3 regions of the Lysinibacillus sp. NPDC093712 genome follow, and region 2 is predicted to be linked to each of the others. Evidence: a T-box and tRNA genes for the amino acid it is inferred to sense, from the RefSeq annotation. Region 2 holds a T-box; the other regions hold tRNA genes.
The links. The T-box of region 2 lies ahead of argS (arginine--tRNA ligase). A T-box ahead of a tRNA ligase gene usually reads a tRNA of that ligase, here a tRNA-Arg.

Region 1: it encodes a tRNA-Arg, which carries the amino acid that the T-box ahead of argS (arginine--tRNA ligase) is inferred to sense. The anticodon was not compared.
Region 3: it encodes a tRNA-Arg, which carries the amino acid that the T-box ahead of argS (arginine--tRNA ligase) is inferred to sense. The anticodon was not compared.

What each region holds. Positions count from the first base shown of each region.
Region 1 covers NZ_JBNNUU010000007.1:58,501-65,613, reverse strand. Annotated here, with positions in the region: gene rapZ (RNase adapter RapZ) at 1-874, shown strand, start outside; gene ACQKNX_RS20370 (gluconeogenesis factor YvcK family protein) at 879-1,850, shown strand; gene whiA (DNA-binding protein WhiA) at 1,941-2,888, shown strand; gene ACQKNX_RS20360 (HPr family phosphocarrier protein) at 2,998-3,255, shown strand; gene clpP (ATP-dependent Clp endopeptidase proteolytic subunit ClpP) at 3,451-4,038, opposite strand; tRNA gene ACQKNX_RS20350 (tRNA-Arg) at 4,346-4,420, shown strand; gene ACQKNX_RS20345 (basic amino acid ABC transporter substrate-binding protein) at 4,925-5,719, shown strand; gene ACQKNX_RS20340 (amino acid ABC transporter permease) at 5,811-6,515, shown strand; gene ACQKNX_RS20335 (amino acid ABC transporter ATP-binding protein) at 6,512-7,113, shown strand, end outside.
Region 2 covers NZ_JBNNUU010000001.1:1,126,738-1,133,850, reverse strand. Annotated here, with positions in the region: gene ACQKNX_RS05910 (ABC-F family ATP-binding cassette domain-containing protein) at 1-969, opposite strand, end outside; T-box leader at 1,207-1,423, shown strand; gene argS (arginine--tRNA ligase) at 1,469-3,142, shown strand; gene ACQKNX_RS05900 (CynX/NimT family MFS transporter) at 3,340-4,521, shown strand; gene ACQKNX_RS05895 (hypothetical protein) at 4,778-5,137, shown strand; gene ACQKNX_RS05890 (DUF6241 domain-containing protein) at 5,338-5,865, shown strand; gene ACQKNX_RS05885 (TcaA NTF2-like domain-containing protein) at 6,096-7,113, shown strand, end outside.
Region 3 covers NZ_JBNNUU010000002.1:802,598-809,297, reverse strand. Annotated here, with positions in the region: gene ACQKNX_RS11540 (sce7726 family protein) at 1-695, shown strand, start outside; gene ACQKNX_RS11535 (sce7725 family protein) at 696-1,640, shown strand; gene ACQKNX_RS11530 (HNH endonuclease) at 1,814-2,833, shown strand; gene ACQKNX_RS11525 (hypothetical protein) at 2,867-3,904, shown strand; tRNA gene ACQKNX_RS11520 (tRNA-Arg) at 4,009-4,082, shown strand; gene ACQKNX_RS11515 (helix-turn-helix domain-containing protein) at 4,315-4,581, shown strand; gene ACQKNX_RS11510 (hypothetical protein) at 4,606-4,854, shown strand; gene ACQKNX_RS11505 (hypothetical protein) at 5,141-5,311, shown strand; gene ACQKNX_RS11500 (hypothetical protein) at 5,720-6,355, shown strand; gene ACQKNX_RS11495 (hypothetical protein) at 6,591-6,700, shown strand, end outside.

The sequences.
Region 1 (7,113 bases), on a different contig from region 2:
TCAACAATGTACACATGAATTGGTCATTATTACAGGAATGTCTGGAGCTGGGAAGACCGTAGCTATTCAAAGCTTTGAGGATTTAGGGTATTACTGTATTGATAATTTACCACCAGCGTTACTCACGACTTTTTTAACTTTACTTAGGGATTCAGGTAAAAATATTACACGTATTGCAGCTGTCATGGATATGCGTGGCGGCAACTTTTTTGATTCGCTTATTGGTGCGCTTGACCAAATATTAAAAGAAGGCGACATCATTGTCCGCATTTTATTTTTAGATGCAGATGATGCAACGCTTGTAAGACGTTATAAGGAAACAAGACGTGCACATCCATTAGCTGTAACTGGTTTACCGCTAGATGGTATTAAACAAGAACGCGTACTTCTATCAGAAGTAAAAGGTCGCGCTAATTTTGTTTATAATACGTCTAACATGAAACCAAAAGAGCTACGCGAGAAAATCGTTAAAGAATTTGCAAGTGATGCAGATCATACTTTTTCAATTAATATTATGTCCTTTGGATATAAACACGGTATGCCAATAGATGCAGACTTAGTATTTGATGTGCGCTTTTTAAAAAATCCTTATTATGTAGAGGAATTGCGCCCTAAAACTGGTTTGCAAACTGAAGTCTCTTCTTATGTATTAGCGTTAGAGGATACACAAATCCTTATTCAAAAACTAACGGATTTGTTTGAATTTATGATACCGCTTTATAAACAAGAGGGGAAATCACAACTTGTCATTGCTTTTGGTTGTACAGGAGGACAGCATCGTTCGGTGACTTTAGCAGAATATTTTGGCGCTTGCTTAGCCAAAAAAGAAAATGCTGTGATATCGCACCGTGACATCAATCGAAGAAAGGATTGAGTGAATGGGGAAAAAGCATACAAGGCTAGTTGTAATAGGTGGTGGTACTGGCCTTTCTACGTTACTACGTGGTTTAAAGCATCACCCGTTTGATATCACTGCAATCGTAACAGTTGCGGATGATGGTGGTTCCTCAGGACGTTTACGTGATGATTACGATATCCCTCCGCCTGGTGATGTTCGCAATGTCATCGCTGCATTATCGGATGTGGAGCCACTCGTTGAGCAAATGTTTCAATATCGTTTTTCAGTATCAGAGGATTTAAATGGTCATTCTCTTGGCAATTTAATGTTAACGGCATTAACAGATATTACCGGGGATTTTAGCCATGCTATTAGCGAAATGGGAAAAGTTTTAAAAGTACATGGTCGAGTAATTCCAGCGGCTAATAAAAAAATTACTTTAAATGCCGAGTTAGAAGATGGGATAGTTATTGAAGGCGAGTCGAAAATCCCAACTGCTGGAAAGCGCATTAACCGCGTTTTTTTAGTGCCTGACAATGTGCAACCGCTACCGGAGGCAATACGAGCAATTAATCGAGCTGACTATATTTTAATTGGACCTGGAAGCTTATATACGAGTATTATTCCTAATTTGCTAGTAAAAGAAATTGGAGAAGCTGTCGTAAGAGCCAAAGGACGAAAAATTTATGTATGTAATTTAATGACCCAAAAAGGTGAAACGATTTCTTATACAGCAGGTGACCATGTTGAGGCTATTCACAAGCATGTTGGAGATTCTTTTATTGATGCTATTTTAGTAAATGATGAACAGCTTCCGCACCCTGTTAAAGAGCTATATAAAGAAGAATGTGCGGAGCCCGTAACATTTGATGTTGGTAAGCTGGAAAGTATGGGATTAGAGGTTATTAAACGTGATATTGCAACCATTCGACCAGATGGGACAGTTCGCCATAATTCTGCAAATGTAGCACAATGGCTTGTGGATTATGCAAAAATCTTACCGAAAAAGTAAGGGAGCCTACAATAGAGTCCTAAAGAATGCTTGTTGTATATGGTAAGATGAACATATACATAGAAATAAAGGTCGAAAGGAGGGCGTAATATGTCATTTGCTTCAGAAACGAAAAAAGAGCTAACGCAAGTAGAAGCGGACGATTATTGTATGAAAGCAGAAGTATCTGCTTTAATTCGTATGAATGGTTCATTATCTTTTGCTAACAAGCAACTTAGTTTAGACGTGCAGACAGAAAATGCTGCAATCGCTAGAAGGCTTTACACAATTATGAAGAAGTTGTATCCCTATAACGTCGAGCTACTTGTACGTAAAAAAATGCGTTTGAAAAAGAACAACGTTTATATATGTCGTGTGCGAGAAGGGGCGCGTGAGTTACTCATTGATTTAGCGATAATTTCGGATGATTTCCAATTCAATCACACGATTTCTAAAGAGCTTATTAAAAAGAGTGGCCATAAAAGAGCTTACTTACGTGGAGCATTTTTAGCAGGTGGCTCGGTAAATAACCCAGAAACGTCTGCCTATCACTTAGAAATTTATTCTTTGTATAAAGAACACGGTGAAGCATTAATGGATTTGATGAATGAATTCGAGTTAAATGCAAAAACAATTGAACGAAAGAAGGGCTTTGTGACATACTTAAAAGAAGCGGAAAAGATTTCCGATTTTTTAAACATTGTTGGAGCTCATCAAGCAATGATGAAATTTGAAGATGTTCGTATATTACGCGATATGCGAAATAGTGTTAATCGTATTGTAAACTGTGAAACAGCAAACTTGAATAAAACGATAGGCGCTGCACTACGCCAGGTAGAAAATATTCGCTTTATCGAAAATTCAATAGGGCTGGATCAGCTGCCTGAAAAGCTTCGTGAAATTGCACGCTTACGTGTGGAATATCAAGATGTAACGTTAAAAGAACTTGGTGAAATGGTATCAAGTGGAACGGTTAGTAAATCAGGAGTTAACCATAGATTGCGTAAAATAGACGAAATAGCAGATGCATTAAGAAGAGGTGAAAAAATAGGCGGTTAAGCTTTCATACAAAAGACAGAAAGCTAGTGCAATCGCTTATTGTTCTTCTACTGCTAAGTGCGGTAATATAAAACTAATAGATGAACGGTAGTGAAGGAGAGAATTGCGAATGACTGAGAAAACAGTCCAGGTAAAATTAAAATTAGGACTACAAGCTAGACAAGCAGCGTTATTTGTACAGGAAGCAAATCGTTTTAGTGCTGATATTTTTCTTGAAAAAGACGAGAAAAAAGTAAATGCCAAATCCATTATGGGTGTAATGAGCTTAGCTATTGCTAAAGGTACAAAGGTTGTTTTAAGCAGTGAAGGTAGCGATGCAGAGCAAGCGGTTACATCATTAGCTGCTCTTATTGAAAAGGAAGACTAAATTAAAAGACCTCTAAGTCACCTGGACTTAGAGGTTTTTTATCATTATCGCCGTCGCTTTCCGCTCAGCACAATTATTTGAGTGCCTTTATTTGAGTGCCTGGCACTAGTTTAATTTAAAATATTCTGAATTGTTTGAGTGCCTGGCACCCATAAAAAAACCGCTAAGTCGCATGGACTTAACGGTTTTTTCTAATTAGCGTTCGTTACGTACAAAAATATGGTCGATTAAGCCGTATTCTTTTGCGCGTTCAGCTGTCATGAAGTTATCACGGTCAGTATCTCTTGAGATGACTTCTAGTGGCTGACCAGTACGCTCAGATAAAATACCATTTAATTTTTCACGAAGGAATAAAATGCGTTTTGCAGCAATTTCAATTTCAGTCGCTTGACCTTGTGCACCACCAAGTGGTTGGTGAATCATTACTTCTGCATTTGGTAATGCATAGCGCTTACCAGGTTCACCAGCAGCAAGTAGGAAAGCACCCATTGATGCAGCCATACCAATACAAATTGTTTGTACTTTTGGCTTGATGAATTGCATTGTATCGTAGATTGCCATACCAGCTGTAATAGAACCACCTGGTGAGTTAATGTAAAGAGAAATGTCTTTATCCGGATCTTCTGCTTCTAAAAATAGAAGCTGCGCAACGATTGAGTTTGCAACGTTGTCATCAATTGCACTTCCTAATAGGATAATACGGTCTTTTAGTAGTCGTGAATAAATGTCATAAGCACGCTCACCACGACTTGTTTGTTCAATAACTGTAGGAATTAAATTCATGTTAAATCCTCCTTAAAAAGCTAAATTCGAATACTTTTACTGAAATCATCCATTATATTTCAGTTGTAACCTTATCATACACATTATAGTCAGGGAAGGTCAAATATTAACGCTGATATTAAGAAATTAAATCCATCATAAAAATTAATATTTATAGTTGAATTATGGGTAATACGTTTGTATAATAGAAAGGTCGCATGTTTAAGTACAGTACACTATTTTGCAGGTATGCTTCTACAATGAGGATTATCTACATGATGCTTTACCGTAAAGCCTAAGAGTGAGTACTTTTTTTTTATGTTCAATTGCCCTCGTGGTGTAATGGATAACACGTAAGATTCCGGTTCTTGCACTGGGGGTTCGATTCCCTCCGAGGGCGCCATTTACTGATTTATTGATTTATTTTTATAGCTCGATTCTCCTAATAAGTAGCTTAGCAGCCTTCTTAGTGGAGAAAGAGAGGAATATGGTGGAAATCTGCCCCGTAGGCATTATTCCCATAATTATTCCTTTCTAAACCATCAAAAGCAATAACTCCAAAAAGTTTTTTAGTGAACATACTGATCGTGAGGCTAGCATGCTAGCCCAAAAGAAGAATCCCATCTGAGGGGATTCTTTTTTTGTGGGCAAAAATATCTAAAATTAGCATAAAAATCATCTTAGAATTGCATAAGTATACATTTTTCGACACGGATATTGTTTTTATTACATAATTTCTCTACGTTCTGTATCGTAAAATTCATTATTATGAAAAAATAATCACTTTTATACGAAATCGTATTGTATATCACCTCTATTGACACTATAATTGACCTAATAGTCTAACATTTCCGAATTAATAAAATTGAATTAGTCGGAAAATATTAATTGTATAGGGGGAAAAACTATGAAAAAACGTTTTTGGACGTTATTGATGATTGTAGCAGCATTTACGCTTGTGCTAGTTGGCTGTGGTGCAAAAGATGATGCATCATCTGGCGACGCAGGTTCTGGTGGCGGCGGGAAGGATAAAGTTTATAAGGTAGGTACAGAGGCTACTTTTGCACCATTTGAATCGATTGACGATAAAGGGAATATTGTAGGGTTAGATGTCGATATTTTGCAAGCGATTGCAGACGAAATGGGCATTAAAGTGGAATGGGAAAACATTGGTTGGGAGCCTGTATTCCAAACAATAAAAAATGGTGAAACACACATCGGTGCATCGGGGATTACGATTAATGAAGAACGTAAGGCTTCATTTGATTTTACAGAGCCATATTATGAATCTCAATTATTAATCGTAGTTAAAGAGGATTCAGATATTACGTCATTAGCAGATTTAAAAGATAAAAAGATTTCAGTACAAATAAATGCAACTGGTCATATGGCTGCAAAAAAATTACAAGGTGATGCAAGCACAAACATTATGGCATTCGAAAGCCAACCTGTTGCTATTCAAGAAATGTTAAACGGTAACGTTGATGCAACAATTGGCGATAATGCAGTTATTTACGAATATATTAAAGCTAACCCAAAAGCAAAACTTAAAGTAATTGAAGATGATGCATTTGAAAAAGAATACTACGGCTTTATGGTGAAAAAAGGCAATACCGAATTATTAAACCTATTAAACGAAGGTCTACAAAAAATTAAAGACAATGGTAAATTAAAAGAAATTACTGGTAAGGACTTTAAGTAATGGATGATGCCGTTAGCCTAATCATGCTAGCGGCTCATTTGATTTATTAGCGTATTTAGTAGAGAAATTGATAGGGAAAGTAGGGGTTCTAATGGACATCTTTGATTTACGCTGGGACATAGTTTGGAACTACCGTGATATGTTTATTCGTGGTATTGGTATAACAATCATCTTAACGCTCAGTGGTTATTTTGGTGGTATTATTTTAGGCTTACTATTAGGTTTAGGGAAAGTATCTAAAAATAAGTTTATTTACTGGCCATGTAAACTATATGTAGATTTATTCCGTGGGACACCAATGCTAGTGCAAATTTTATTAATTCATTTAGCGGTTATTCCAACGATTTTTGGTCATTCATTAGGCTATATGGTGTCAGGTATTACCGCACTTGTACTAAACTGTGCAGCCTATAATGCAGAAATATTCCGTGCGGGCATTCAAAGCATTGATAAGGGACAAATGGAAGCAGCGCGTTCGCTTGGCCTAACACACAATCAAGCGATGAAAAAAGTTATTTTACCACAGGCTTTTAGACGGATGATTCCGCCGCTTGGTAATGAATTCATTGCATTATTAAAAGACTCTTCTTTAGTAACGGTTATTGCAGCGCCAGATATTTTATATGCAAGTAAAGTTGTGGCAGGTGCGAGCTTCCGTTTCTGGGAACCGTATATTGTAGCCGCATTACTATACTTGGTATTAACATATGTGGTAACAAAAGTAGTAGCATTTATCGAAAAACGATTTAGCAATAGCTATATCCCTCGTAAAGCAGAAGGGAGAGAAGCAAGATGATTAGAATTGAAAACTTACACAAATACTTTGGAAAATTAGAAGTGTTAAAGGGTATCGATTATGAAATACACGAAAAGCAAGTTGTCTGTGTTATTGGACCATCAGGATCGGGAAAAAGTACTTTTTTACGTTGCATTAATATGCTAGAAGAAGTGACTGATGGTGCAATTTATATTGAGAATGTGAAGGTAAATGGCCCAAAAACGAATATTAATGCTATACGAGCAGAGGTCGGTATGGTATTCCAACAATTTAATTTGTTCCCTCACATGAATGTAATTGATAATGTAACAATGGCTCCAATGCAAATTCGTAAAATGAATCGTGCGGATGCAGAGAAACTAGGCCATGAGCTACTGCAAAAAGTCGGTCTAGATAGTAAGGCTTACAACTATCCTGAGCAGCTTTCAGGTGGACAACAACAACGCGTAGCGATTGCAAGAGCATTAGCGATGAAACCTAAAGCTATTTTATTTGATGAACCAACTTCAGCACTTGATCCAGAAATGGTGAAAGAAGTTTTAGATGTTATGAAAAATCTAGCATCTGAAGGAATGACAATGATTGTCGTGACACATGAAATGGGCTTTGCACGAGA
Region 2 (7,113 bases):
ATCAACTGTTAATACATCATTACCGATTTCGCGACCGATTTGGAAGTTGATGAATGGATATTTACGGCTAGAAGGTCGAATGTCATCAAGCTCGATTTTATCCAACATTTTTTTACGTGATGTTGCTTGTTTTGACTTTGACGCATTGGCAGAGAAACGAGCGATAAACGCTTGTAATTCTTTAATTTTCTCTTCTTTTTTAGAATTTTGGTCTTGCGCCATTTTTTGCGCTAATTGAGAAGATTCATACCAGAAATCATAGTTACCCACATATAATTGGATTTTTGAGAAATCAAGATCCGCGATATGTGTACATACTTTGTTTAAGAAGTGACGGTCATGGGATACGACGATTACTGTATTTTCAAAGTTAATTAAGAATTCTTCTAACCATTGAATCGCTTTTAAGTCAAGGTGGTTGGTAGGCTCATCCAGTAATAATACATCTGGTTGACCGAATAATGCTTGTGCTAATAATACTTTGACTTTGTCAGAACCTTCAAGATCCCCCATTAACATATAGTGAAGATCATCTGAGATGCCTAAACCGTTTAATAATGTTGCTGCTTCTGATTCAGCTTCCCAACCGTTTAGCTCCGCAAATTCACCTTCTAATTCAGCAGCACGCATGCCATCTTCATCAGAGAAATCTTCTTTTGCATAAATTGCATCTTTTTCAATTTTTACGTCATATAGGCGTTTGTTACCCATAATAACTGTATCAAGCACAGTATGCTCATCGTATTCAAAGTGATTTTGTTTAAGGACAGATAAACGTTCGTCCTTACCCATTGATACATTTCCTTCTTGTGCTTCAATTTCACCAGAAAGAATTTTTAGGAATGTTGATTTTCCTGCCCCATTTGCCCCGATTAAACCGTAGCAATTTCCTGGGTTGAATTTTATATTTACGTCTTCAAATAGTTTACGATCGCCATAGCGAAGACCTACATTACTTACTTGAATCATGCAAGTTCCTCCTTTTTTCACAATGGCTCTAGTATATCATGAAATATGTTCCATAGTCTATAAACATTATGACATCAACGTTTACCGATAATAGTTCTGTAACTAATAGAGCAATGAATAGTACAAGTTGTTCATTATGACTGAATAAAGATACAAATACTCATTTTAGAAGAAAAAATAATGTTGAAGTTGACTTTCAAGATTGGATAATATAGAATATTCCAAAATCAATAATTGCTAAATTCTGTGAAAAAGAAAGTAATTCATTTTGTGCTGCTAAGCGAATTAGGGATGGTGGAAGCCTAATGCAGACCGTATGAATGAAACGCACTTTGGAGAAGTTTCTCGAAATGTCAGTAGAGAATATCGGGGCGTCACCTCGTTATCAATAGAAAGTGGTCATAATAATGGCAACTAGAGTGGTACCACGGGAATCTATGCTCTCGTCTCTTATTGAGACGAGGGCTTTTTTTATTTTGGAAAAGGGGGAAATGGACAAATGAATTTACAAATTGCGAAAAGTATTGCTATAGCGCTTAAATATCAAGTGAAAGTAGAAGACATTGAAAATTTACTTGAAAAACCTAAACATGTAGACCTTGGTGATTGTTCCTTACCATGTTTTAAACTGGCTAAAAAGCTCGGAAAATCTCCTCAAATAATTGCATCTGATATTCAAAAAAATTTAACGTGTGATTTGATTCAGTCGATTGAAATAGTCGGCGGATATGTCAATTTATTTTTAAATCAACACATCATTACCCAACAAATACTAAGCAATATAATGAAAGAACAAAAATTATATGGAGCGAGCCCATTAAATAAAGGCAACGTTGTTTTCGATTTTTCTTCTCCTAATATTGCGAAGCCTTTTTCAATGGGTCATCTGCGCTCAACGGTCATTGGGAATGCACTTGCCAATATCGCTGAGAAAAATGGCTATAAAGCCATTCGCATTAATCATTTGGGGGACTGGGGAACACAGTTTGGAAAACTAATTGTTGCTTATAGACATTGGGGAAATCAACAGACAATTAAAGCTACGCCTATTAAAGAATTATTGAAAATTTATGTAAAGTTTCATGAAGAAGCAGAAAAAGATTCTACTCTAATTGAGCAAGCGCGAGCTGCATTTAAATCGTTAGAGGATAAGGATGATGAGGCACTTAAGCTTTGGCAATGGTTTAGAGATGTTTCATTGGAAGAATTCATGACACTTTATCAACTTCTTGGTATTGAATTTGATGCTTACGATGGCGAAGCTTTCTATAATGATAAAATGCAAAATGTAGTAAATGAATTACAAGCAAAAGGGTTGCTGACATTATCAGAAGGTGCTTATGTTGTTGAATTAGAGGAAATGCCTCCTTGTATCATTACTAAAACAGACGGCGCGACACTATATGCAACACGTGATTTAGCAGCTGCTTTTTATCGTATACAACAGTATCATCCTGAAAAAATATTCTATATTGTAGGACATGAACAAACGCTGCATTTCAAACAGTTATTTAATGTGGTGGAGAAAATGGGTTATGAATGGGCAAAAGATTTAAGTCATGTAGCTTTTGGGATGATCTTAAAAGAGGGCAAAAAAATGTCAACACGTAAAGGAAAGGTTGTTTTACTCAATGACGTGTTGACTGAAGCTATAGAGACGGCAAAACAAAATATTCAAATGAAAAATCCAAATTTACAAAATAAAGAACAGGTTGCTAAGCAAGTAGGTGTCGGTGCAGTTATTTTCAATGATTTAAAAAATTATCGCTTACATGATATTGATTTTTCAATTGAGCAAATGCTGCATTTTGAAGGAGAGACAGGTCCATATATTCAATACACGTATGCTCGTATTTTCTCAATTTTAGATAAAGCTGATGTTCAACTTGAGGAAATGACTTATCAACCATTAGGCGTGCAAGCATGGCCAGTCATTCTATTACTAGAACAATTTCCTCGCGTTATTACAGATGCTTATGAACAAACTGATCCGTCATTAGTTGCTAAATATGCATTACAATTAGCACGCGCTTTTAATAAATATTATGCTAATAATAAGATTTTATCGAATGATGATCTACAAAGTTCTCGTTTAACTTTATGTCATTGTGTAGCAATCATGCTAGAAGAATCGTTAGCACTTTTAGGTATTAGTGCACCAAAAAATATGTAATGTTGTTTGTATTATAATGTACAGTGTTATTTTCTTGAACTGAGCAATTTTATATGTAATTTACCGAAATATTGACTGTATGCAGAAAAAATGGTAAAAATAATATAAGAAATCAGATGTCTGACAACGACGAAAGTTAATCAGGTGCAGGTTGAAAGAGAAATAATGAATTTGGCGTGAAGAAAGGTATTAATCGCATGAATAATAAACAATGGACGACTTCAATAGTATTCGCTATTGTCAGTATATTTTTCGTTGCCCTCAATATGCGACCTGCTGTAACAGGGATTGGTCCCTTGTTTAATGTGTTAATAGAGTCGCTACAAGTATCCAATACACAAATGAGTTTACTGACATCCATTCCAGTGTTCTGTATGGGACTGTTTGCACCACTTGCTGTTCCGTTACAAAAACGTCTTGGTACGAAGTCTGCTATTGCACTGCTTTTAGCACTGCTTGTATTTGCTAATGGATTACGGTTGTTAAAAGAAAGCTATGCATTGCTAGTCGTGACAAGTTTTATAGCAGGGTTTGCTATTGCCATTATCGGTCCTATGTTAAATGCATTTATTAAAGAAAAATTCCCGAGTCGCTTTACTACAGTTGTTGGGGTGTATTCTTTTGGTATTGGAACAGGTGCCACATTAAGTGCGGCATTAACAGTATCATTTTACAATGGCTTTCATCAAAATTGGACAGTTGCACTTGGTAGTTGGGCAGTGCTTGCAGTAATTGCTCTTATGATTTGGTTGCTTGTTATCCAAAACAAACAAGGTCATCAGTCTGTACAAGGAGAATATCCTGAAAAGGAAACTGCACGTAATCCGTGGAAAAACGGTCGAGCGTGGACGATTTTACTTTATTTTGGTCTGCAAACATCGCTCTTTTTCTCTATGATGTCTTGGCTAACACCAATGCTACAAGATAAAGGCTTTTCACTTGTTGCTGCTAGTTCGATGCTTACATTTCTATCTATCGTACAAATGATCGGAAATATTGTCGTACCGATGCTAATGGAAAAATGGCGAAGTCGCATTCGTTGGCTTTTAACATTAGCCATTATGGGGGTCATCGGTTTTGCATTATTATGGATAGCAACAGGATTAATGTTATGGGTGGCTGTCCTCATTATAGGGGTAGTGCTCAGTGGATTGTTTCCAATCGGTTTATTATTACCATTGGATGAAGCACGTAACAATGAAGAAGCCAATAGCTGGTCATCAATGGTGCTGTCCGGGGGATTTATGATGAGCGCCGTTATTCCGACGTTAATTGGTTATTGCTATGATTTAACGGGCAACCATTCGTTCACCTATGCAATATTTTTAGTTTTAATGCTCGGTATTATTGGTACAGCACTCGTATTAAAGGAAAAATAAATACATTTACAAGACATGCTTGAATGGTTGAGCATGTCTTAAATGATTTCACTACATTTTAATTCAAAAGGCAGTAACGACAAGGATTTAACTCTTGTCGCTACTGCCTTTTGTTATTGTTATGTTTAGTTAAAATATATGAGATTAAATCTTTTTTTAAAAGAGGTTGTTAAACCGAATCAAAATTCTCCTTTAGAAAGCGTTAGAAAGTTAGCTAACTCTAGCAATTAAAAAAATACTATTGGAGGAATTAAAGATGAGATGTAGTAAAGGTTATGTCATAACAGGAGCAAGTGAACCAGTTATTTACACTTGCGTGAATAAGGATAGTAAAAACGTATATGTGACATTAGAAGGCGTAATAGGTGAGACATGGCCGTTCCAAGGATACGTTAAATTCATGTTACAACGTGAAGCGGATAACGCAGATGGTTGGATAGATGTTTCAACTCATTACGGTGGTTATTGGGGAAATTCAACAACTACGAAAAAACATTTTAGATTTAGTAACATTGGCTATATAGGGAAAGTTATGTTGGTGACTGCAGAATTTTATACTAATAGCAACTATACAAGCAAACTCAAATCATCAGCTTCGCATATGTTTGTGCGTTAATCTTAATTTTGTGTTGCTAGCAAAAAACAAGAGTCTCTCGTTTAGGCGGGAGACTTCTGTTTTGTGTTGAATTTTAGGAGACGTTGTGATAATTTTTGGGTAAATTATTAATTAATAAAGAAAGGTGGTAAAAAATGAAGTTGAGTCATGTTTTAGTTATAGTTGTTTTAACGGCGTTTCTGAGTATAAGTGGTACTTTTTTGATAATAAAAAAGAACTATGCAAACGATGAATCTGAAAGTGCCACAAGTCAACTAGAAAACAGTCAATCAATTTCGAAAGTAGATGAAGAGGAAGAGTTTGTATCGACAGTGGATATATACTTCGGTTGGGAAAATCCAACTCATTCCAAGATGATTGATGAATGGAAAACTGGAGATGAACCCTTTGTCGATAACCTAGTGCAAGAAGTTATTCAACAAATGTCACATCAAAAGATAATTGCAGATGAGAAAGAATCATCGATTATGATTACTCCCGAACGAATTAGTACATTGTTGCAAATGGTGGAGGAAAATAAAGATAGTTTCGATCATAGCGAAAAATACGTAGAGATATTAAAGCGTTGGAAACAAGATGATTTTTCAACGGTAGATCAAGACCATAACGAGATGTGGTTTATTCAAGGAACAAAACAAGGTGGTATAGCCACGGGTATTGCGTCAAAAGAACAAGAGCAAGACTACATATTCCGAGTTTTTGGTATTCCAGTAGAAAAACAGAATTAAATTCTGTTTTTCTTTTTTTATGTAGTATACGGAGAATGAATGAAAAAATCAGTTCGTTGTTACTATTAATAAATACTAGGTTTTTCGCTTTTTTTGATAGAAAGCGTTTATTCTAAAGAAAATAAATAAATAATAATATTATGTAAACTTGAAACGAATGACATCCTTGTTTATGATAGAATAGGAAAGAAGATGAGAAAGAAAGTACTGGTGAATGTATGAGAAACAAAATGCTAATCGTTGGAGCGGCAACCTTCCTATTAACTGGCTGTAGTGATCAGTCCGTTGCAGAAATGTTTAACAAGGAAAAGGCTGAAGTGAAATCGGAAAAGCCTGTGGAGAAGCAGGAGGAAAAGCTTGTTCCAGAGGTGAAGGTTGTAGGAGAGAACGGAATTGGTGCAGGCATTATAGTGAAAAAAGAGCCAAAGATGCTCTATATTGTAACGAATGGAGCACTCGTATCCTCAAAGCCAACAGCACTTGTGCAATTTAGTAACGATAAGCTTGTAGAAGCTGAAGTACGCTATATGTCGACAGCCTATAATATAGCCGTGCTACAAGTGAAGTATAACGCTACGGTCAACGTTCCAACAGTTTATAATGGGAATTTGGATAACCTAGCCGTGTATGTCGATGGTTTACCACACACAATCAAAAAATATAATGACAAGGTAGCTGCGTATTATATAGATGGAGAGGAAGCATTACCGCCTGGTAGCCCTGTAATGGAGGCAGAGAAAGGTCAAATCGTGGGCATTTATTTTAATCGACAGCAACAAGGTGTTTCACAACCATACATATTGCCATTGCAAGATATAGTACAGTTACTTGATGAATGGATTACAGACGGCATGAAGGCAAAAGATCGTTTGTCTCAATCAAAAAATCTATCTACGTATAGTGAAAACGGAGACAAAGAAGCAGTACAACAAGCTATCGAGAAATATGGTAAGGATGTTTTTGCGTATAATGAGGACGAGGTAAAAATATTTATTGACACATTTCATGAGCATCTAAAAGCAGCTGTTGCGATTAATGATGCAAGTGTAATGAAGACTGTCACTGGAGCAGATGATTTACAGAGCGCGCTTAATGACATGGTTGCCTATTATGCGTCTAAGCAAGCAAAAATTCATTTTTCGAATACGACAATTAAACGTATAGAGAAAGTTGGGCAAAACATTGTTGTGCGCGCTAAAACGGAATATGTGCTGACCAATTCTGCGGGGCAGGAGGCACTGGCCAATT
Region 3 (6,700 bases), on a different contig from region 2:
TGTATAAAGAGTTGGCTACTAGTTATAGAAATGAATTTTTTTATAAAAATACTTTGTTTAATAAGTATTTATTAGGTACTTATAGTTTAAATACTTCAATTGCAATGAGTGAAATAGAAATTAATAAATCGAAAGCTGATTTTGCTTTAATCAATAGGAAAAAATCATTTGTAATTGAAATTAAAACTGACTTAGATACGTTAGATAAGCTTATTTATCAGATTGAGGACTATTACAAAGTTTTTTCGATGGTCTATGTTTTAACTTCTGAAAATTATTACTATCAAGTATATCGATTAACGAAAGACACTAATGTAGGAATAATGGTTTTAACTCAAAAAAATGCAATAAGTGTTAGGAAACAAGCTACTGAGGACTACAGTAAATTAAGTCACGAAAGCCTTTTTCAACTTCTTAGAAAAAATGAGTATGAGGGGTTAATTGAAAAACAATTTGATAATGTACCAGAAGTAAAACCGATATTCAAATATGCAACATATCTGAGTATGTTTAAGAAGATAGAACTAATAAAAGCTCAAAAATTGGTATTTAATATATTATTAGGGAGGAAAAACAAGAATGATGTAGAATACCTAAATAGAGTGCCTTTAGAGTTAAGGTGGTTAGTATATCAATCGCAGCTTAATAAAGAAAAATTTGAAAGGCTCTTAAATAATCTACAAGGGGGATTTTGAGTGTATTATCCATTTTTACGTGGGAAGCAACATGAACTTTTTGCCTTAAGAGATTTAAACGAAGTAGGTATATTAACCGAGGATATAATACCTATTATTGAGCCAGTGAAGTATTCTACACAGTTGGTGAACACACTTAGTGGTCTACTAGATAGTAATCGCCATGTAATTGTAATAATGAATCCAAGTGTTGGGACATTCGTTGATGATTTGACAGAAAATAGAGAACAACTTGAAGAGGTTTTAGAAGTTATGAGTCATTCACATGCCATAATTGGATATCATTTAGAGTCTGATAATGCATTAGATGAATTACCACAAATTGTTGAGAGATGTGGTGGTGGACTTGAGAATGTAGCTATTTTCCATAATGATTTGAGAAATTTAATTACTTATGACCAATTATTTGGAGAGCTAGAAGCTCAATTTAACTTTATACCAGATGAAACCCCTTTTAGAAGAAGATTTGCAAATAATAATGGAATAGTTTTAAAGGATTCATTTGAAAAAAGAACACCTAATGCTGAGTATTTGAATCATGAAGATGAATGGTTTTCAGCAGAACATTTATATCATGAAGAGGAAGGTTTTATAGGGTTTGCAGATTACTCTATTGTGGGCGAAGAGTATACAGAAAGTGGATTTGGTGCTAAAGCAGTGGCTATTCATATTTTATACCCTGACAATCAAAATCATTTAAGAATTAGACATTTTGTTTCTGATTCTAATGAAAACCGAGCAGACCAAGCAGGTAAATTTGGTGAAGCTTTGGAAAAGTTTATTGAATGGTATAACGAAAATAGTTCACCGACAATCAACACTCAAGGTTTGAATGAATTGTTAGCGTGTCACCATAACGGTAATTTCCCGGGGCTAGGGATGTTAAAGCGGTTTTCAATAAAACATCACTTGGAACTTATCGGTAATATTTTAGTTAGAGCTTAAGTACATTTTTAAGTGAACAACTTGATGAAGTGTAATCTGTAGCAATTAAACGGGATAAACTATGTGTTTATCTCGTTTTGTTATTATATAACTGTACTTGAATTAAAGGTATAATTATCTTAAGTAACTTGAAAAATCTCTTAGAGTCATCTGAAAATTAAAGGGGGAAAGGTATGGCAGTAGAAGAAAATAAGCAATTGCAAAATGAATTACATAAAGCATTATTAGAAGCAGCAAAAAGTGCTAAAAGTATTGGATACAATCCTACTAAGTTTAATCAAATGATAGCAAATGAAGGTGGGTACACTGTAGCAAAAAAACTGATTCATAGAACTTCTACAGGGTTTGAGAAATTATGGGAACTTAACAGATTAGATTTATCAACTGAAGCTGTGATACTACAAAAGAAATTTAAACCTTTGTTTACTAAAGAAGAGTTGGAGACTGCTAAAACTAGATTAAGTGAATTTGGTTATGAGGTAGAAGATATAAGTTTCGATTTACCATCTTTACAACCAAGTGGTCGAGAAAGAGAATTTAATGACTATGAAGACTATTTAAAAGCAAAAGTTATTTTTGAACATATTGTTAATGGCTTGAAACATAGAGAGCTTGACGAAGTTGTTCTTGGATTAGATAAACAGAAAAGCAAAGGTTATCAATCAATGGGTATCCTTCATTATCTGGGAATGAAAGCAGATTATAAAGGAATCTTTGAAGGTAAAGAATTAAAGGAAGTTATAGAAATATTAAGAGAGCAGGGCAAAGGTTATGAAGATTCAGTCTGTTTGTTAACAATTCTAGATGATAGTGAGTTAATAAATACGATTAATTCTGACCTTGAAGCTGAAGAAGTTGAAGAAGGTCATGGCATAGAAGGTAATGTGAAATATTACTATGGAAAACGTTACGAAAGAGATTCTAAGAATAGGAGATTAGCGATTAAAAAACATGGCACTAAATGCTTTGCGTGTGAATTTAACTTTGAAGAAGTTTATGGTAAAAGGGGGAAAGACTTCATCGAGGTACATCATATTAAACCTTTAAGCACATTAGAAGAAGCGGTTGAGATAAATCCCGAAACAGATTTAGTTCCACTATGTGCTAACTGTCACCGAATGATACATAGAAAAAAAGATGAAGTATTAAGTGTTGAAGAATTAAAAGAAATTATTGGTCAACATAGACATTAGGATACACATTTAGATAGAGAGAGGGATTAACATATGGAGAGATTGTTATATTATCCATCATTTTTTATTCAGGATGAAAGCTGGCTAAAATTTGCATTATTATATATGACTGAAATTAATACTATAGTTCCAGAAGATGCAGATATACAGCTTACACAAGTCCATCAAACAATATTAAGAGAGACTGATTTACTCGTTTCATATAGGCCGAATTTTGATGAAAGAATTGAGACTACTAAAATGGCTTTAACCAAAATAGACTCTGAATTGAATAGTGTTTTTGCTAAGGCTTCAAAACGTGACAGGATAGATTATGGGCTTTATGAAACATGGAGGAATCCGAATCTTCAAAATTTCGAGCTGTTTAGCTCCAAGTTTAGTTATCAATTAGAAACGTATTGTTTGGAAAATGGTTTCGCCCAAAGAACTGAAAACGGTGTAATAATACACGAAGATATCGGAAACTTATATATGTCAATTTTAGCTGATGAAATAGCTAATAAAAATGATATGTCAATAATTACTGATATGAAAGACCATAAAAATAAAAAAAGAATAGTTCGAAGTCCTTACTATTCCAAGAGAATAATACAAACAAGTAATTCAATTAAGAAATTTATTGAATTAAAGATTCCTATGAAAATTGAAGATATTCAATTAGAAGATATAATTAAACTAAGAAATACCCAATCATATCAACAAAAACTAAAAGAGTTTCAAAAGCTAGTAGATGTTATGATTAATCAACCAAATTATAAAGTAAATGAAAATACACCATCGGATATTGAGAGGCTATTAATAGAAGGACAGCAAGGATTAGCTTTCGAGTTATTAGATTTAGGTATTGCCCTTACTGGTACTATAATAGGAATTACTAGTAGTTTTAATGGTAATATTTCAGAACAAGTTAGAGAAGGATTGGGAATTGGAAGCGTTGGGACAAGTTTAAGACCGTTGCATACAAGATTACAAGATAGAAAAACGAGAAAAAAAGCAGCTAGTTTTGTAACTGACATAAGCAAATTACAAGTTAATTCGTATTATAAAGAAGGTATTATTGGCAGAAAGTGAGAATATCTTCTTGGAAATATTTTTTAATGGTATTATAGGTTCAAAGATACTTTCGGTCTAAGAACGTAATTTGACCGAATCCCTAAATTCAAAGAAACGTAGTTGTCTCAGTAGCTCAGCAGGATAGAGCAACAGCCTTCTAAGCCGTCGGTCGGGGGTTCGAATCCCTCCTGGGACGTTTTTAGCAAAACGTAGATCGATTTTAAACCAAAAAGAAAAACGCTTAAAACCTTGAGAATACTGGGTTTTAGGCGTTTTTTACTTTGTCAGGAAGATATCGAGTATCGCATTGAATATCATATAAAATTTATATTAGGTAAACAAAATGTAAACAAGGTGAACAAAAAATTAGGATGAATAAATGTTAATTGCAATTTCTTCATCGCGTTTTTCCATTTCTTTTAATACGTGTGAATAGTGGTCAAGTGCTTTCAATTAAAATAACACAATATAATGTGCTATTCAAGGATTGGAGGTGCTGTATATTGATTTTTAAATTAAAAGAGGTTAGGAAAAGTCGAGGGTTGTCACGATACCAATTTGAAAAATTATCTGGTGTAAATGACTCAACTTTACAAATGATTGAAAATAATGAGAAACCAAATCCAACATTTAAGATTATGTGTAAAATAGCAGATGCATTGGAAGTAAGTTTAGATGAATTAAGAGGTCGATAATTCTCTTAAGAGACGAGACGTTACATGGGTGTAGCTACAGAAGCGTTAGGATTTAAAAAAATGATGGGGGTGAAGAATGTGAACATTCAGGAAGCAACAAGGATTGCTTTGAATGAAGGGCTGTTTATAACAAGAGAAATACAAGGTTTTGAACATTTTAGAATTCAACCAACTAATACTGATGATTGTTATATAGTTCATATCTCAAAAGATTATATAGGTCAGGTTGGTGAAAAGTATATCCCCGGCAAACGTTGGAATCCGAAAGCATAGGATATATTGGCAAATGATTGGACGGTAAGACCTATTTTCTAAGATAGAAAGAACTGCTCAGAAAAACTGAACAGGTAGTTTCATTATTCTTTGTCAGAAGATAAAGCTTTATTTACCCAATATTCATCTCCATCAATATTAAGTAAATTAGCGACTTCCTTGAAAGAATCAACAAAATTCCTGAATTCAATGTCTGACCATTGATGACTGTGATCAGTTCGAGCATTTGTTAATAGCTCGTCGTTATAAACAGAAAAGCGATGGAAGAATTAGCTGAAACCTTATTATGAGTTCCACTAGTGTCGATGCAAAGGTTCTTTACGTGATTATGTGGTCACCAAGTGAACAAAATTATGAAGGTAAATTTGTAATGGATTTATTGAACTTAGAAACAGACCAAATTATTGAAAAATGGTGTGGTGGGAAGAAGAAGCTAGGTCGATATTATCGTAGATAAGAAAACAAGAAGTCACATTTAACAAAGTGAGGCTTTTCGCTAAAACAAATAAGAATTTTAGCTTAGAAGTGTTATTTACATTTATTTATAAAAATATAGTGTTAAGAACTAATTAAAGTTGTTAAAATACATATATTCCATATATTGGTGTAAAATTAATTAAGTAAATATTTTATTAAAATGAGGTGATTTTAGTTGAGTAGTAAAAAAAATATAATAAAAAATAGAGTGCTTTGGGCGTCTGTTTTTTTCTTTGTAGCATTATTACTCATTATGCAGCTACAAACAAATTTAAATTTGTTAATAAAAATTTTTATTGCAATAATTATTTCTACGTTATTTTTCTTAGTTAATTATCCATTGAAAAACAAAAAATGAAATGGTATTATATTACTTAGGAGTTATAATATGACAATAAAAATCAAAGATGGATTATTTAAAATTATTATGGTAGTAGCAATCGCTATGTTTTCTATTCTAGGGGTATTTACTGAAAACACTAGTGCAAGAGAATACGATGAAAGCGAGAACTTAGAAGAAGAAATTGCATTAATGGAAGATTCCTTAGAGCTAATTTATGAGACAGGTGTAGTTACTAACGAAAAAGGTTATTTCTTAGGGTATAATAGAGAGGTTTTTGAAAATGTATTGAGTAAGTACGATGATTATGAAGGGTTTATGCAACAAATTGAGGATGAGGGGTTATTTGTCACTACAAATCAAATCGATATTTCTGAAAAACCTCAAATTGGTACTAGAGCTGCAGCTTGTGGATGGCATTTAATGAGACCAACAGCAGAATTTACAGCAGCCCAAAATAAATGTATCACTAACGGTATAACTTCTAGTTATGGTTACATAGCTATAGCAAGTACTATAGCAAATTTAATTGGAGATAAAGAGTTTAAATTAGCTGCAGAAAAAATAATTAAATTAGGATTTAATTCAAATATTTGGGGAGTTATTACAACCCTTACGTTGATTCAGGTAGAGTGCGCAGCAGAAATGGATAAAAAATTCCCTGGAAAAAGTAATTGTGAGTAAAAAAGTGTTGACTAATTGCATATGAAAAAGTGGAGACTACTAATTCGGTGGTCTCTTTTTATGATTTTACCAAAAAAGAAAGAACAACGCTTTCTTTTAGTTATGCTCTTCATTTCTATTAATTCAATTAAAATTATGATAAGTATTGTGGAAAGGTGATAATATTGGAAAACTTGAATGCCCTTGTGGATACAGTTGCAATGTAAAAGACGCACTACATCGAGATAGTAGGAGTATGAAGAAAAATCAAATCCGTTCATATATTCTTTGCCAGAATTGTGGTGGAGAAGAAACAATTTTCGTTGAAGATGAACTAACGGAGAAATATGCACGTGAACAAGAAGT